Regions from separate parts of the Paenibacillus polygoni genome, predicted to be linked through region 1. Evidence: a T-box and tRNA genes for the amino acid it is inferred to sense, from the RefSeq annotation. Region 1 holds a T-box; the other holds one or more tRNA genes.
What was found. The T-box of region 1 lies ahead of argS (arginine--tRNA ligase). A T-box ahead of a tRNA ligase gene usually reads a tRNA of that ligase, here a tRNA-Arg.
Positions count from the first base shown of each region.

Region 2: it has a tRNA-Arg gene. The T-box ahead of argS (arginine--tRNA ligase) is inferred to sense a tRNA for this amino acid. The anticodon was not compared.

Region 1 covers NZ_CP127162.1:1,946,524-1,952,647, reverse strand. The annotation lists gene QPK24_RS09390 (ATP-binding cassette domain-containing protein) at 1-745, opposite strand, end outside; gene argS (arginine--tRNA ligase) at 783-2,480, opposite strand; T-box leader at 2,534-2,793, opposite strand; gene QPK24_RS09380 (alpha/beta fold hydrolase) at 2,924-3,754, opposite strand; gene QPK24_RS09375 (four-helix bundle copper-binding protein) at 3,934-4,281, opposite strand; gene QPK24_RS09370 (CobW family GTP-binding protein) at 4,393-5,403, opposite strand; gene QPK24_RS09365 (MogA/MoaB family molybdenum cofactor biosynthesis protein) at 5,582-6,103, shown strand.
Region 2 covers NZ_CP127162.1:168,988-175,111, forward strand. The annotation lists gene QPK24_RS00815 (gluconeogenesis factor YvcK family protein) at 1-30, shown strand, start outside; gene whiA (DNA-binding protein WhiA) at 37-981, shown strand; gene QPK24_RS00825 (HPr family phosphocarrier protein) at 1,099-1,368, shown strand; gene QPK24_RS00830 (SIMPL domain-containing protein) at 1,561-2,331, shown strand; gene clpP (ATP-dependent Clp endopeptidase proteolytic subunit ClpP) at 2,418-3,014, opposite strand; tRNA gene QPK24_RS00840 (tRNA-Arg) at 3,211-3,285, opposite strand; gene QPK24_RS00845 (sugar-binding transcriptional regulator) at 3,586-4,608, shown strand; gene gap (type I glyceraldehyde-3-phosphate dehydrogenase) at 4,715-5,719, shown strand; gene QPK24_RS00855 (phosphoglycerate kinase) at 5,965-6,124, shown strand, end outside.

The DNA of each region.
Region 1 (6,124 bases):
TACTAAGTTCAATGATGCCTTCAGCGGTAGAGAGGAGTTTGGCTTCTGCTTCAGAAAGATTGGTAACGCGAACTAGGGTGGTATCTATGGTCACTATTTCTTCAGGCTGCAGCAGTCGTATCAATTTTCCTCTTTGCATTTCTGCTACGCGGTCTGCAAGTTCGCTTACAATGTATGGTTCATGACTCGCACATACTAGGGTCGTCTTTGTTTTCTTGTACTCTAATAGTAATTGAATCAGATTCCGCTGAGAGTTCCGATCTAATCCAGACAAAGGTTCATCGAGCAGCAGAAGCTCTGGATCCCCGAGCAAGCTTTGCATGATATTTACCTTCTGTCTCATCCCCTTTGAATAAGAAGCAATCTGCTCATTTTTATCCTCTATAAGTCCAAATAATTCAAACCACTTGTCCGTTTGATACTGAATTTCCTTTTTACTGAGACCTTGCATGAGTCCCATGGCAAGTAAATATTCCATCGCTGTAAAATTTGTTACGGGTAGACGATCAATCGCATATCCTGTTTTTCTGTTTAATGTTTTTTTAGTGCCACCGTTTTTTTTCCTTAGTACTTCGCCTTCCGTTGGGTAGATTAACCCCGCAAGTAATCGAAGGAGGGTCGTTTTGCCTGATCCATTATCCCCCATCAGCACAAGACACTCTCCCTGATGAATTTGCAGAGAAACATCCGAGATTACAACTTTCTCTCCATACCTCTTGGATACTCGATCTAATTGAATGAACATGATCTCTCCTCCCCTCTCCTGACTGAACAACAATCATTTACATACGTTCCGGTGTTTCCACTCCGAGCAAGGTGAGAATCTGATGAATCCGTTCACCTGACACTTGTGCTAAAAGAAGTTTATACTCCAGTTCTTGCGGTTCACCGTCCAGGATACGTTCATGATGATAGAAGCGATTGAATAATTGAGCCGTATCAATAACATACCTCGCGAGTATGGAAGGTTCTTTTAAACAGACTGCTTTTTCAAGATAATCCGGGTATCTGGAGAGATGCTTTAACAAATTCCAAGCCGCATCACTGATTGATATTTTATCTAACGATATAAAGGACCTTGTATTGCCCCCCGGAACGTTCTCCGCTGCTTTTGTAAGCAGGCTTTGGATTCTCGCATACGTATATTGCACATACGGGCCTGTTTCTCCTTCAAAACTAAGCGCCTCTTTGAGTGAGAAATTTATTTCATTTAACCGATGGTTTTTGAGATCTCCAAATACAATGGCTCCGATCCCTACTTGCTCTGCTACCTCTTCTGCATTTGGCAGATTGGGATTCTTTGAATCGATAATTTCACGTGCCCGCTGAACAGCCTCATCTAGAACCTCCTCTAGAAAAATGACTTTTCCTCGTCTCGTGGACATTTTGCGCCCTTCAAATTTCATTAGACCAAACGGAACATGGATGCAGTCTTCGGCCCAAGGCTCGCCCAACTTGCGCAGAACGGCGATGACCTGCTGAAAATGAAGCTTTTGCTCTGCACCTACTACATAGAGGATTTCATCTGCGCCCATTACTTCACGGCGATAATATGCTGTTGCGAGATCTCTTGTCGGATAAATCGTCGTTCCATCCTGCTTAATAATAAGACATGGGGGCAATCCTTCCTCTTCCAGCGGGACAACGAGCGCTTCATCGCTTTCGATAAGAAGACCAGACTCCTGGAGCTTTGTCACCATTCCCTCCGTTCTATCAATATAGAAACTTTCGCCAAGAACATGGTCAAAGTCTACACCAAGACGCTTATACATTCGTTCAAATTCCTGCATACTGATCTTAACAAAATAATTCCACAACCTAGTGGCTTCCTCATCACCTTGTTCTAATTTACGAAACCATTCTCTTGCTTCTTGGCCGAGCGTTTGATCATGCTCTTCTTCATCATGAAACTTCACATAGAGGTTAAGTGATTCTTTTATGGGCTCTTTGGCCAGTTTCTCATCATCCCCCCATCTTTTATAAGCAGCAATTTGTTTACCAAATTGGGTTCCCCAATCTCCAAGGTGATTTACATTCTCTACGCTGTATCCTGCGATTTCGTACATTCTATATAGAGCAGCACCAATTACTGTTGAACGAAGATGGCCTATTCCAAAAGGTTTAGCTATGTTAGGAGAAGACATATCAATGACTACTTTTTTCCCTTCTCCTATCGTAAGCTTCCCAAAGTCCGGATGACTTAACTGAGCGAATATCGCTTCGGCAGCCGTACTCCGCTGAAAAAAGAAATTAACATAGGGACCCGCTGCCTCCGCGGTTACCTCGGATTCTTGAATGGAAGCTGCTAGCTCGGTAGCTATATCCGCGGGTGATTTTCTCAGAGACTTAGCCAGCAAAAAACAGGGAAAGGCAACGTCCCCCATTTCAGGATGGGGCGGCTGTTCTAACATAGGGACGATCTCTTGTGCTGTCATATCTATATGCAATTCTAAAATCCCAGCTATCTTTTTTGTTAACATCCTTACTACACTCCTTTATAATTAGATATCAAAAAAAGCCCTCATCTCTGTTTATCAGAGACGAGAGCTATCATTCCCGCGGTACCACTCTTTGTGAATAGATTAAAGGCGACTCGCTTCTGTGAAAACATAACGAATGGCATCTATTCCCCTTATATGCGGTTAACGTCCGCAATCACCGAATATGCCTACTGCGATTTCGGCATACCATCTCCCAAGTGCGTTTCATACCAGATCCTCTATACCGGCTTCCACCATCCCGGTTCGCTATCCATACGGTGTCCTGGATTACTCTCTTGATCATCGATTGTATAATTTTGTAATATTATATATTTAGTTCTTCTAAAGTGCAACTTTTTTTGAGGAATTATTTTTTTTGCTATGGGCTCTATTGCCTCAATGGTTGTTGCTTTGGCGAAGTAAAATGGTCATCAACCGGATAATCATGTTAATTTCACGAAATCTTTGAATATTTCTTCTTCCTCTATGAATGGATTATGATTTGAGTTTTTAAAAATCGTCAATTTAGCATCAGGTATTAATGTTGCTATTTCAATACCATATTCAACCGGACATTGTGCATCAAATTTTCCTGCAAACACATAGACCGGAATATGTACCTCTTTTAATTGTTCACGCAGGTCAAAGTTTTTAACTTCTACTTTTCTAAAATAATCAAGACTTCTCCCAATAATTCGTCCACTATTTGGAAGTGTTAATGCTTGCTTTAGTTTTTCCTCGGAATGATACGACATTAAAGCCCATTCGTAGTTCAATTTTTTACGTTCTTCTTGTAAAGTATTTGGGTTGTTAAGTAACTCCATAATTTCAATAATCCGCTGAAAATTCTCGTTTTTTGAACAGTACATGCTTCTTGGATGGCTAGCGTATTCGTTACTTGCAGCGGTACATCCAGCGATTACTTTTATCAGCGAATGGGGTGCTTCAATGGCATATTGTAGTGCAAGCATTCCTCCCGTTGAATGACCTGCAAAAGACCATTTTTCAAATCCTAACGCTTCTCTAATCGCTTCTAAATCTTTAACCATTTCTTTTAAACTTAATTGGCTATCGTTTTCAACTTCAGCTGATTTCCCCGCTCCCCTTACATTTATCAAATACACCTTATATCGTTCTGTAAATGGACTCGCAAACAAATTTCCGCGATCATCAAAAGCCATATAGAAATGCGTAACTGCTATTGGTTCTCCTTCTCCACAGATAAAATACTCGAATCTTCCTCTGCTTGTCTCAACATAGGTTTCTTCCCACATGACAGCGAATTCCTTTCCTAGTTCCTACGTCTTTAAGTTATGTTAGAGACAAGTTTATAGTAATTAAATATAAACGGATAGTAAAATTTCACAGAAACCCACAAAAAAAGCAGAATAAGGATCTGACTCCTTCTTCTGCTTTTTCTCTTCCGTGCTCACATATTAAAGGAAACAACACATCATACAGCTATGCTCACTGTCGAGCAGATCTCTGCACATCGGCGGCATGCTTCTGCACTGCTTTGGCAATGTGTATGTTCAAATTTCTCGCTTTCATTGGCACATTGCTCACAAGCTTTTACGACAAGAGCCAAAATCTCTTGTTCGAATACCGTTCCACGGCTAAGCGCTGCTGCTGCAAAACTGCAGATTTCCGCTGCTTCTTTATTATATTTCATGCTTTCACATAGGGAAGCTAAATCATATTCTTTTAAGCTGGATACATAGCATTTATTACACGCGTTCATTGCTTCAATACATGCTGCAATTTTGGTTTGTTTTTCAATCTCTAAGTTTGTCAATGTCATTATGATATACCTCCGTGTATTCGCTATTTGTTCTTCTATTACCCGAAGAACGGATACGCTAATCAATATGCAATGACAATACTTATGATTCGACTTTTTATGTTATATTTTTCATTCCGCGGTTTCTTCATTCGTTTCCAGCTGCCGTAATGACTGCTCTATCTCTGTTTTTGAGAAATGTTCTCCGATAAAAACACCTACATCTTCTAAACGATCGCTGCTTCGAAGCTTCGTGAAGTCGGCTTCGCGATAAGCGAACTGGAACAAAAATCGACTGTTGGTATCCGAAAAAGTAACAATTCCTTTTGCACGGTAAATATCTCTTGGCAACTGCTTTAGCCATGACTCGAACTGTACACTATTAATGGGTTTTGAGAAATAATGCGTATAGGCCATTACATGATCATGTGAATGAGTGCGATTAGATTCTGAACTCTCATGATTCTCCTCTTCTGCAGATACAGAACGGTGATCGGCAGACACTCCAGGGAGTTCATTCTCTCTTAAGATCGCAGTAGGGGGAGTGGCACAGTAGTTCGTTAGATGAATCTCAGCATGCGGATTCCACCTGCGTAAACATTCTACCAGCTCCTGACGTTCCTCTTCCGTGACAAGGTCAATTTTGTTCAGCAGCAATTGAGAAGCAGCGCGAATCTGCTCTTGCATCAATCGGAACGTTTTTCCCTTCTGCTTCCTGTACGTATCGAGCAAGTGAATACTGTCTACAACAGAGATTAATTCCCGGATCTGAAGTTTCACATATAAGGACGTATCTGCAATCCCGTCTAAAATTTCTACGGGATTCGCGGCTCCCGTTGCTTCAATCACAATCACATCGGGAGATGAAATCTGTACCAACTCCACGAGCTGTGGAGCAAGGTCACCCCGTACAGAACAACAAATACATCCTCCGAGTATTTCAGCCATGCTTACATCTTTGCCAATGATTTCACCGTCTAGGTTAACCTCCCCCAGCTCATTCATTACAACGGCAGGGGTCATCCCTTTACTTTTCCAATACGCAAGCAGCTTCACGAGTAATGTTGTTTTTCCACTTCCTAAAAACCCAGATAAAATATATACAGGTATGGTCTTATTATTCGTTGTTAGCTCGGATATCATCTTTCCTACTTCCTTCCCATCTGGTGCATTCTCTTTTTACTCATAGAGTAAATCATTTTCTTGTTAATCACTAAGTAGCTGCTTCTTCTCTCTTTGTAATACGGACAAATATTCGCTTCGTTTGCGTCTGATGAAGTAATCGTCTAAAGTAGATTCATATCTTGAATTTGGAGGATTGATCTTTATGAATTCTGTCGAAGAGCACAAACAGGAGGCGCCATCGAGTGTAAACTGTATGGTCATTACGGTATCGGATACGCGTACCTTAGATACAGATACCGGCGGACAGCTCATGCAGGAACTTCTTCTTACAAACGGCTACGCTGTTGTCGATTATATCATTATCCCGGATGAGACGGCTACTATACAGTCCGTGATTCATCAAGCGGTAATGAGAGATGATATCGAAGCTATCTTATTAACTGGGGGAACGGGAATTTCACCGCGTGACAATACGTACGAAGCAGTACACTCTTTGCTCGACAAGGAACTTCCCGGATTCGGGGAAATATTCCGATACCTTAGTTTTACTGAGGATATCGGCACAGCTGCTATTCTAAGCAGAGCGGTTGCGGGTACAATCGGTTCGAAAGCTGTATTTTCTATGCCAGGGTCGAGAGGTGCAGTCAAGCTCGCCATTACCCGAATTATTGCTCCAGAATTGCGTCATATTATGCGAGAGATATATAAAAATAGTTAACAAATTTAAATACAGGAATAG
Region 2 (6,124 bases), 1.8 Mb from region 1:
GTGCAAAACTGGATGATTCGAAAGAGGTGAGATCCTTTGTCGTTTGCGGCACAGACTAAAAAAGAATTAACTCTGATCGAAAGCGAGCCTTGTTGTGAGAAAGCGGAGCTATCTGCACTCATCCGTATGCTTGGCTCGGTCCAGCTATCGAACAAGAAGGTTATTTTAGATGTTTCTACGGAGAATGCTGCAATTGCTAGGCGAATCTATTCTTTGCTCAAAAAGCACTTTCAGGTGCATACTGAGTTATTGGTTCGTAAAAAGATGCGGCTTAAAAAGAATAATGTATACATCGTAAGAGTTCCGGTTCGAGTGCAGGAGATTTTGAATGAATTGGAGATCGTATCCGAAGGGTTTATATTTACACCAGGAATCAATCCAAATGCCATTCATAAAAACTGCTGTAAACGGGCTTATTTGCGAGGTGCATTTATGGCGGGAGGTTCTGTTAATAACCCGGAAGGATCCTCTTACCACTTAGAAATTGCCTCAATGTATGAAGAGCATTGTCAGGCTCTCGTGGATCTTGCGAATGAATTTAATCTGAATGCACGCTGTATCGAGCGGAAGAAAGGGTTTATTTTCTATATTAAAGAGGGCGAAAAAATCATCGAGATGCTTAGCATTATTGGTGCACATCAGGCTTTGTTTAAATTTGAAGATGTCCGTATTATGCGCGATATGCGCAATTCGGTGAATCGAATTGTTAACTGTGAGACAGCAAATTTGAACAAAACAATTGGTGCAGCTGTGCGTCAAATTGAAAACATAAAACTCCTTGATAAGGAAATAGGGCTCGAAACTCTTCCTGATAAACTGCGTGAAGTAGCAGAAGTAAGACTTGCGAATCCAGATATTAATTTGAAGGAAGTCGGGGAATTACTAAAAGGAACCGTCAGCAAATCAGGCGTGAACCATAGACTTCGTAAAATCGATGAAATGGCAGAGAAAATTAGAGTAGAAAAAGGACAACTTATATAGTGTGAGATTTATCATAAAGAAGTCTTTTTTCTTCTAGTTTCATTCATGCTATAATGGTATAATGTTAATTAATTATGTAGTAATGATGAGAGATTTTTATAGAGGGGGTAAGTTTTTATGACAAAACACCCGGTAGTAGTCCGTTTGAAGACGGGTCTTCATGCCAGACCAGCTGCTCTATTCGTTCAAGAAGCGAATAAGTATTCATCCGAAATTTTTGTGGAAAAAGACGACAAAAAAGTGAATGCTAAAAGTATCATGGGAATTATGAGCCTTGCAATCAGCACAGGAACTGAAATTCACATTAGTGCTGAAGGCGCAGACGCTGAACAGGCAGTAAATGCATTGATCAGTCTTGTAAGCAAGGAAGAGTTGGAAAACCAATAAATTTCACGTTTTCATATGTTTATACCGGAAAGCCCCATTTGGGGCTTTTTTGCGTTGCAATTCAATTTTAGTGTTACAAATAATACATAAATTAAATAGCAGAAATGGAACTTTATACAAAATATTCTCGTCTAACAGTGTGTAGTGTCTGAATTAGTTAGAAGATGTTTGAGTAGAGAGGGAGGATCGTATATGAAAAACAAAATGGTATGGTTAAAGCCCGCAGCAGCTACATTTATCGCAGGTACTTTATTCATCAGCGGGGGCGGAGGGGCCATCTCCTTTGCGGGAAAAGCACAAGCGCAGGAAGCCGCGGCGGTTCAGAATGTGGTCTCCGTCGTAGGAAAAGGTGAAATTTCGGTAAAGCCGGACATCGCCTATCTTTATATTGGTATCCATACCGAAGGAAAGACAGCTGTTGAAGCTCAAAACGCAAATGCTAAAAAGATGCAAAGTTTAACCAACTTACTTAAAAAGACGTGGAAGCTGGAAAGCAAAGACATACAAACGAATCAGTTTTATGTACAGCCTGATTACACATACAGTGAAAAAGAAGGACGGAAATTAAAAGGATATACAGCCTCACATTCACTAAAAATCAGCTATCGCAATCTTGATAAGATTGGAGAACTACTGGATTCAGCTGTTAAAGTGGGTGTGAATCAGATCGACAATATTCAGTTTTCAATTGAGAATAGGGATGCTTTCGAAACGGCAGTAATTGAAAAAGCGATGTCTAATGCGAACTTGAAAGCAGGAGCCATCGCTAAAGTTGCCGGACGCAGTTTGGGAGTTGTCCTAAGTGTGAGCCAAGGGAATGTAGCGGAACCCGTTCGTTTCTATGAGCAGATGTATGATATGAAAGTGGAAACAGCAAACAGTACTGCTGGTAATTCATCGTCGGTTGAAACAGGAGAAATTAAATTGACTACAGAACTTACGGTGCATTATCAACTTAATTAATGTTTATTTTGAAGAAGGCAGTTTCACATGCATGAGAAAAGCCGCAATCTCCAAGAGGAGACTGCGGCTTTTCTCTAATTTCTATATTAGATTCCTTGCGGTGGAGTTGAAGTAATGACTTTATCAACAAGTCCATAAGCTTGTGCTTCTTCTGCAGTCATGAAGTTATCGCGATCTGTATCTTTCTCAATACGTTCAATCGGTTGACCTGTACGCTCAGCCAAAATTTTATTGAGTTTGTCACGCATTTTGAGAATGCGGCGAGCACGAATTTCAATATCTGTTGCTTGACCTTGTGCACCGCCCAAAGGTTGGTGGATCATAATCTCGCTGTTTGGAAGCGCAAAACGTTTGCCTTTTGCACCTGCATTGAGCAAGAATGCACCCATAGAAGCTGCCATACCCATGCAAATTGTCGATACATCTGGTTTGATGAATTGCATCGTGTCATATATCGCCATACCCGCAGTAATGGAACCGCCCGGGCTGTTAATGTATAGATGAATGTCTTTCTCCGGATCTTCCGCAGTGAGGAATAACATTTGAGCGATGATAGAGTTGGCTACTACATCGTTGACGTCGCTTCCCAGAAAAATAATCCGATCTTTCAGCAGTCTGGAATAAATGTCATAAGCGCGTTCACCGCGATTGGTTTGTTCTACGACCATAGGAATGTAACTCACGTGAAAAACCTCCTTAGGAATTTAGGTTTAGAGTTTATATTTAGACGTTTAACAGCATCTACATCTACTGTTTCCGTATTAACCACATCATAAACAAATCAAAACAAAAAGTCAAAGAAAGTCAAACTATTTTGATAAAAAAAGAAACCTATACGGTTTCATCGGTTAAAAGTATAACAAGCTGTTAGTAATTATATGGCGCGCCCGCGAGGAATCGAACCTCGATCTCAGGCTCCGGAGGCCTACGTCATATCCGTTGGACCACGGGCGCACAAGTATGACAGCAAAATTTATTATATCTGATCGCTACCAAAAATGCAAGAAAGTTTAGTGGAGATGTTTGATGTTCTATAAGAATGTGCAGACTACATTAATAGTGCGTTCTAAGCAACATTTTATTTGTATGTAAGTAAAGTGCATAAATAAGTGCCTACTTGCGAAATATACTTTTGACCACTTGCATACCAGGGTAGATTTAGGTAAAATAAACGTGGGACTTAAAAAGTTAACCCCGGGACAATTTTAGTCCATACTAGAGGCCGGAATGAAGGAGTTTGCGGAAGTGGAAAGTATGCGAACGATTTTAGAAGTGCAGAAGCAACTTCTACCTGATCTCATGGACGTAATGAAGAAGAGATATACCATTCTGCGCCAAATCATGATTTCGGATGTAATCGGACGAAGAACGCTTGCCCACTCTCTGGATATGACGGAGCGTGTACTCAGATCGGAGACAGACTTGCTTAAATCACAAGGACTGATTGAGATCGAGAGTATGGGCATGAGAATAAGCGAGTCCGGCGAGCAGCTGCTTGCAATGTTAGAACCTATGGCTAATGAATTATTTGGACTGTCGGAGATGGAAGAGTTAATTGAGAAAACGTATGGACTCCAAAAGGTTATCGTTGTTCCCGGTGATTCGGAAAACTCGGAATATGCCAAACGTTCACTTGGTCGTGCAGGAGCTAGAGCCCTGCTGAGTGTCATGAATGATGGAGATGTTGTTGCAGTTACAGGCGGATCGACTACAGCTTCGGTCGCTGAACACTTAACTCCTTCGTCTGCGATGCGCGGTGTATGGTTTGTACCCGCAAGAGGCGGACTTGGTGAAAGTGTAGAATTCCAAGCGAATACGATCGCGTCGACCATGGCTAAGAAGCTTGGAGCTGAGTACAGGTTGCTTCATGTGCCTGATCTGCTAAGTAACCATGCTTACGAATCACTAGTTCAAGACTCTAACATTCAAGAAATTCTGGGTATGATTCGAAAAGCTCGTATCGTAATTCATGGAATCGGCGGAGCAATGGAGATGGCTAAAAGACGTAAGCTTGCACCTCAGACGATCGAAGAGATTAGAGATGAAGGTGCTGTCGCTGAATCCTTTGGTTATTACTTCAATAATAAAGGAAAAGTAGTTCATACTATGCTCACGCTTGGTATGCGTCTTGAGGATATTACTCGGACGGATGTCGTCATTGCCATTGCAGGCGGTAAATACAAGGCAGAATCTATAAAAGCCGTGCTTCGTTTTGGCCAAGAAGATATACTTGTCATTGATGAGGCGGCAGCTACAGAGATTGTCAAAGATTTATAATGATGTAAGGGCAAATTTGAAACTTGTTGTCTTGATAAATCTATACATTCGTATAGTTTTGTCTTGAATATATAAAAATTTAGCAAAACTTGGGAGGAACTTACTCATGGTAAAAGTAGGTATTAACGGTTTTGGACGTATTGGACGTAACGTATTCCGCGCAGCACTTAACAACAGCGATGTGGAAATCGTAGCAATCAACGATTTGACAGACGTAAGCACTTTGGCTCACTTGCTTAAATACGACACAACTCATGGTCGTCTGGATGCAACTGTTGAACATAAAGAGGGCGCTCTTATCGTAAACGGCAAAGAAGTAAAAGTATTTGCTGAGCGTAACCCTGAAAACTTGCCTTGGGGACAACACGGCGTTGAAATCGTTGTTGAATCCACTGGTATCTTCACAGCAAAAGAAAAAGCAGAAGCTCACCTTAAAGGCGGAGCTAAAAAAGTTATCATCTCTGCACCAGCTACAAACGAAGATATTACAATCGTTATGGGTGTTAACGAAGAGCAATATGACCCAGCTAACCACACTGTAATTTCTAACGCTTCTTGTACTACAAACTGCTTGGCGCCTTTCGCTAAAGTTCTTGACGAGTCCTTCGGAATCGTTAAAGGTATGATGACAACTGTTCACTCTTACACTAACGACCAACAAGTACTTGACCTGCCGCACAAAGACCTTCGTCGTGCTCGTGCAGCTGCTGAGAACATCATTCCTTCTACAACTGGTGCAGCAAAAGCAGTTAGCCTTGTATTGCCACAACTGAAAGGTAAACTGAACGGTATGGCTATGCGCGTTCCTACTAAGAACGTATCCGTTACTGACCTTGTAGTTGAACTGAACAAAAACGTAACTGTTGATGAAGTAAACGCAGCTTTGAAAGAAGCAGCTAACGGCCCGCTTAAAGGAATCATGAACTTCTCCGAAGAGCCGCTTGTATCTAGCGACTACAACAGCGATCCAGCTTCTTCCACTATCGACAGCCTGTCCACTATGGTAGTTGGCGATAACATGGTTAAAGTTGTATCTTGGTACGACAACGAGTGGGGTTACTCCAACCGTGTTGTTGACCTTGCTGCTTTCATCGCTAAAAAAGGTCTGTAAGAATAACACAAAGGCTTTAACAGCCTGATGTGACCAGGTTAAGAGGAGAACATTTATGTCTCTCCTCTTCATCATGGTTTTTATCTTTAATGCCAGAGAACCGGAGAAACCGGTCTATATAAATAGAGAGATATAAAGGCACTATATTGCTGTTTGAATGAATGGACTATTGGGTTTCGCCTAATGGTTACTACACATAAGATATCAGCTGTCTTTTTTAGATAGCACTTAGGAGGAACGTGGAGATGAACAAAAAAAGTGTACGTGATGTAGAAGTAACAGGAAAACGTGTGTTTGTTCGTGTCGATTTTAATGTACCGCTCGAAGATGGAAAGATTACTGACGATACTCGGATCCGTGAAACACTACCAACTATTAAATACTTGGTAGAAAAAGGTGCGAAAG